One region of the Enterococcus sp. DIV0210g genome, then DNA from elsewhere that is predicted to be linked to it. Evidence: a T-box and tRNA genes for the amino acid it is inferred to sense, from the RefSeq annotation. Region 1 holds a T-box; the other holds one or more tRNA genes.
What was found. A T-box is a leader RNA that pairs with one kind of tRNA and senses whether it is charged. The one in region 1 lies ahead of IGI64_RS03525 (valine--tRNA ligase), so its partner is inferred to be a tRNA-Val.
Positions count from the first base shown of each region.

Region 2: it has a tRNA-Val gene. The T-box ahead of IGI64_RS03525 (valine--tRNA ligase) is inferred to sense a tRNA for this amino acid. The anticodon was not compared.

Region 1 covers NZ_CP187903.1:713,035-715,492, reverse strand. Annotated here, with positions in the region: gene IGI64_RS03525 (valine--tRNA ligase) at 1-1,276, opposite strand, end outside; T-box leader at 1,326-1,549, opposite strand; gene IGI64_RS03520 (hypothetical protein) at 1,627-1,899, opposite strand; gene IGI64_RS03515 (hypothetical protein) at 1,950-2,458, opposite strand, start outside.
Region 2 covers NZ_CP187903.1:1,653,554-1,656,011, forward strand. Annotated here, with positions in the region: gene IGI64_RS07990 (PhoH family protein) at 1-285, opposite strand, end outside; tRNA gene IGI64_RS07995 (tRNA-Leu) at 540-624, opposite strand; tRNA gene IGI64_RS08000 (tRNA-Gln) at 643-714, opposite strand; tRNA gene IGI64_RS08005 (tRNA-His) at 731-803, opposite strand; tRNA gene IGI64_RS08010 (tRNA-Leu) at 865-949, opposite strand; tRNA gene IGI64_RS08015 (tRNA-Cys) at 973-1,043, opposite strand; tRNA gene IGI64_RS08020 (tRNA-Gln) at 1,076-1,147, opposite strand; tRNA gene IGI64_RS08025 (tRNA-His) at 1,161-1,233, opposite strand; tRNA gene IGI64_RS08030 (tRNA-Trp) at 1,236-1,309, opposite strand; tRNA gene IGI64_RS08035 (tRNA-Tyr) at 1,316-1,396, opposite strand; tRNA gene IGI64_RS08040 (tRNA-Phe) at 1,398-1,473, opposite strand; tRNA gene IGI64_RS08045 (tRNA-Asp) at 1,514-1,586, opposite strand; tRNA gene IGI64_RS08050 (tRNA-Val) at 1,596-1,668, opposite strand; tRNA gene IGI64_RS08055 (tRNA-Glu) at 1,685-1,756, opposite strand; tRNA gene IGI64_RS08060 (tRNA-Ser) at 1,770-1,858, opposite strand; tRNA gene IGI64_RS08065 (tRNA-Asn) at 1,904-1,977, opposite strand; rRNA gene rrf (5S ribosomal RNA) at 1,987-2,102, opposite strand; rRNA gene IGI64_RS08075 (23S ribosomal RNA) at 2,180-2,458, opposite strand, start outside.

The sequences.
Region 1 (2,458 bases):
TTTTGCCAGTTTCTTTGTGATACCATGCTGGAATCTGATGTCCCCACCATAATTGGCGAGAAATAACCCAGTCATGGACGTTATCCATCCAGCGTAAGAATGTTTGATTGAAACGAGGAGGATAAAATTCTACAGCATCTGGTGTGTCTTGATTATCCATCGCTTGTTTTGCTAAAGGTTCCATTTTAACGAACCATTGTGTAGAAAGGCGTGGTTCTACGACAACACCTGTACGTTCAGAATGGCCAACGCTGTGGGTCATTTTTTCGATTTTGATCAAGCGTCCGATTTCTTTCAAATCAGCAACGATTGCTTTACGGGCTTCAAAACGATCCATTCCTGCATATTTTCCTGCAAGATCGTTCATTGATCCGTCTTCATTCATTACATTGATGCGAGGCAAGTCATGACGATTACCAACCTCGAAGTCATTTGGATCATGGGCAGGAGTGATTTTTACGACACCCGTTCCAAATTCCATATCAACATATGTGTCAGCGATGATTGGGATTTCTTTATCCATCAAAGGCAAGATCACTTTTTTACCAATCAAAGCTTGATAACGTTCGTCGTCTGGGTGAACGGCTACAGCTGTATCTCCCAACATGGTTTCAGGACGTGTTGTTGCGATTTCTACGACACCTGAACCATCAGCTAATTCATAGCTCATATGATAAAATGCACCTTCGATATCTTTGTGGATTACTTCGATATCTGATAATGCAGTACGTGCTTGAGGGTCCCAGTTGATGATATATTCGCCGCGATAGATTAATTCTTTTTCATACAATGTCACAAATACTTTGCGAACTGCTTCGGATAAACCGTCATCTAAAGTAAAACGTTCTCTACTGTAATCAAGAGATAATCCTAGTTTTGACCATTGTTCGCGGATATGTCCAGCGTATTCTTCTTTCCAGTCCCATACTTGGTCGATGAATTTTTCACGGCCAAGATCATAACGTGAAATGCCTTGTTGACGAAGTTTTTCTTCTACTTTTGCTTGTGTTGCGATACCCGCGTGGTCCATTCCAGGCAGCCACAACGTATCGAAACCTTGCATTCTTTTTTGGCGAATGATCATATCTTGCAGTGTTGTATCCCATGCATGTCCTAAATGCAGTTTTCCTGTAACATTTGGCGGCGGGATTACGATTGAATAAGGTTTTGCTTCTTGATCGCCGCTTGGTTTGAAGAGATCTTTTTCAAGCCATTCATGATAACGGCCCGCTTCTACTTCTTGCGGATTGTATTTGGTTGACATTTCTTCCGTCATATCTGTTTTCCTCCTTTATAACTAAAAAAAGTCCTAAAATACTTTCGTATTTTAGGACGTAAATTACGCGGTACCACCTAATTTGCAGTAGAAAAATGAGAACTACTGCCGCTTTAAGCGTGAGTTAACGGTCACGACTCGTTTATCTCTACATTAAGCCTTCAAGATAAAAACTCCCAAGCTACCTTCACCAGCTGCCGTTAAAAGCGTTCCACCTATCCGCTTTCTCTCTAGAAACATTCGCTAGCTACTCCTCTTGTTCAACGTCTTGTCTCATTCTACAATGCTTTTTTTTCAAAGTCAATAAAAGGTCGGTTAAAGAAACTGGCAGATTGTTTTTTTATCATTAGTTATTTTTCAAATGCTTTCTTTTTCTCTTGAACAATTGATTCATTTCTCTTTTTCTGTTGATTATTTACTGATGCTTCTTTCATCCCTTGTCCTTTAAGCGTGTCAAAAGCAACTACTGTTGGGTTCGTCTTCGGCACAGTGTCTGTTCTCTTTTCTTGCCTTGTATTATATTCTTTTAAACTTTCATACCTGTTCATTACCTTTTGAGCTCTTTTTCGATTTTGGTTTCCTGCCTCATTAAAATCCCCTACATACTCAGTTTGCAGATTCATATACACACCTGCTGAGTCTTTTAATAATGCATATACCACATCCGTACATCTCATCCAACTCTATCGCAGCGTCTACATTCACTTCTTTCGCAATCAAATAAATCTCTTATATTCGGCTTCACTTGCTCGTTTTCTTTACTATTATTCCACGTACTAAATTCGTTAAATGGTACTCGTTTTTGACATTCATAAAAAACTTCTTTTAATGCAGGATTTTGTTTCATCCAATGACGGATCTCTTCACTTCGATAAATACAATCAGCAAATTTTTCTTCTTTGTCTGTTCTATAAAAATTATGATTTATTTCCGCTAGAAAAGCAGTTCTCATAATACCTTCTATATTTTGTTCTGTATGCACTAAGTCCTTACGAAAATTAGTTAGTGCTGTGTCCTTCTCCTTTGTTTTTTTAGAGATAAGTTTTTCTATAGCTAATACAATCTTTCTCTTCTCCGCTTCTATCTCTTCTGCATCCATCTTTAAATAACGATTTATCCATCTATTCACTTGGTCTTCTGAAGGTTGAAATTCATTACTTTGAAGTTTTTTTGTGATTGATC
Region 2 (2,458 bases), 940 kb from region 1:
TGAACTTAGTGTCCCTTTTTGTGCCATTTTCAATGCAGTAACGATATCCGGCGTGTGGATATGGATACCTCGTTTAATCAATTCTTGCAGTGCACGGATCACTTTATCTGCTAAAGCTGCCTGGTCCTTTTCTCCTAAGATCTGGATCATTTCGCCGCGTGTGTTGATCGTTGTTTCTGTTGTTTCCTCGATCAATTTGATATGTTTATCATGTGTTCCTAAAAGCATGCTGATATCGTCAGCAGCTGTTAATCTAATTTCTAAAGAAACAGATTCTTCTGTCAAATATAGACATCTCCTTTATTCAGAATACTTTCTTATTTTACCATATACGAACGAAACTATATAGCAAATAAAAAAAGAGACAAAAAATACGGCTGATTTGAGATCCGCTGTATTTTTTGTCGTTTTGTTTGCTGCTTTTTTCAGCTCTTTATTACGGTATTTGACCATTCAGTAAGGAAACAAATACTTTCCTTGAAATATACATAAAACTAAAAAAGTATCAATCTGTTAAGATTGATACTTCAATAATATGATACCGGCGGCCGGGGTCGAACCGGCACGCCCTTAACGGGCACTGGATTTTGAGTCCAGCGCGTCTGCCAATTCCGCCACGCCGGCATAAAAATTATTTGGAAACTGGGGTAGCTGGATTCGAACCAACGCATGAGGGAGTCAAAGTCCCTTGCCTTACCGCTTGGCTATACCCCAATAATAAAAACTGAAGGGCGACCGATGGGAATCGAACCCACGAGTGCCGGAGCCACAATCCGGTGCGTTAACCACTTCGCCACGGTCGCCATAATACTAATCAACCTAATCATACTCAATAAAAAAATAAGATGAATTCATCTTATTTAATACCGGCGGCCGGGGTCGAACCGGCACGCCCTCAACGGGCACTGGATTTTGAGTCCAGCGCGTCTGCCAATTCCGCCACGCCGGCATGTTAAGGTTATATTAGTACTAAGGCGGTAACCGGATTTGAACCGGTGATGAAGGTTTTGCAGACCTCTGCCTTACCACTTGGCTATACCGCCACTATTTAAAACATTCTATAAAATTATAGAAACTGGGGTAGCTGGATTCGAACCAACGCATGAGGGAGTCAAAGTCCCTTGCCTTACCGCTTGGCTATACCCCAATAAAAACTAAAGGGCGACCGATGGGAATCGAACCCACGAGTGCCGGAGCCACAATCCGGTGCGTTAACCACTTCGCCACGGTCGCCATGGCAGGGGCAGCAGGAATTGAACCCACACTAACGGTTTTGGAGACCGCTGTTCTACCTTTAAACTATGCCCCTATTAAATGGAGGAGAGTGGATTCGAACCACTGAACCCTAAGGAACGGATTTACAGTCCGTCGCGTTTAGCCACTTCGCTACTCCTCCATGGTGGCGCGGGACAGAATCGAACTGCCGACACACGGAGCTTCAATCCGTTGCTCTACCAACTGAGCTACCGCGCCAATATAGAAATATTATATTATCATAATTGAATATAAATGACGGTTCCGACGGGAATCGAACCCGCGATCTCCTGCGTGACAGGCAGGCATGTTAACCCCTACACCACGGAACCAAATCATTATGGAGGTTAACGGGATCGAACCGCTGACCCTCTGCTTGTAAGGCAGATGCTCTCCCAGCTGAGCTAAACCTCCAGTTTTATTCAATTAATGACCCGTACGGGATTCGAACCCGTGTTACCGCCGTGAAAGGGCGGTGTCTTAACCGCTTGACCAACGGGCCAGTTAAGTTGTTACGGAGAGTAAGGGATTCGAACCCTTGAGACAGTGTTAACCATCTACATGATTTCCAATCATGCTCCTTCGGCCTCTCGGACAACTCTCCAGAGAAAAAGAAGCTCATTACTCTTTTCTCACTTTTATATGAGAACTCCGGCAGTAGGACTCGAACCTACGACATCATGATTAACAGTCATGCGCTACTACCAACTGAGCTATGCCGGAATGTTACCAGCATGGCGACGTCCTACTCTCACAAGGGGCAACCCCTCACTACAATCGGCGCTAAGAAGCTTAACTTCTGTGTTCGGCATGGTTACAGGTGTATCCTTCTTGCTATCGCCACCACACTAGTGGTTGTCTATATGAATGAATTCCCTCACTCAAAACTGGATTTGAAGTAAAAACTCTTACCGAGTTTTTCATTTTGGTTAAGTCCTCGATCGATTAGTATCAGTCCGCTCCATACATCACTGTACTTCCACTCCTGACCTATCTACCTGATCATCTCTCAGGGATCTTACTTTCTTAAAGAAATGGGAAATCTCATCTTGAGGTGGGCTTCACACTTAGATGCTTTCAGCGTTTATCCCTTCCCTACATAGCTACCCAGCAATGCCCTTGGCAGAACAACTGGTACACCAGCGGTAAGTCCATCCCGGTCCTCTCGTACTAAGGACAGCTCCTCTCAAATTTCCAACGCCCG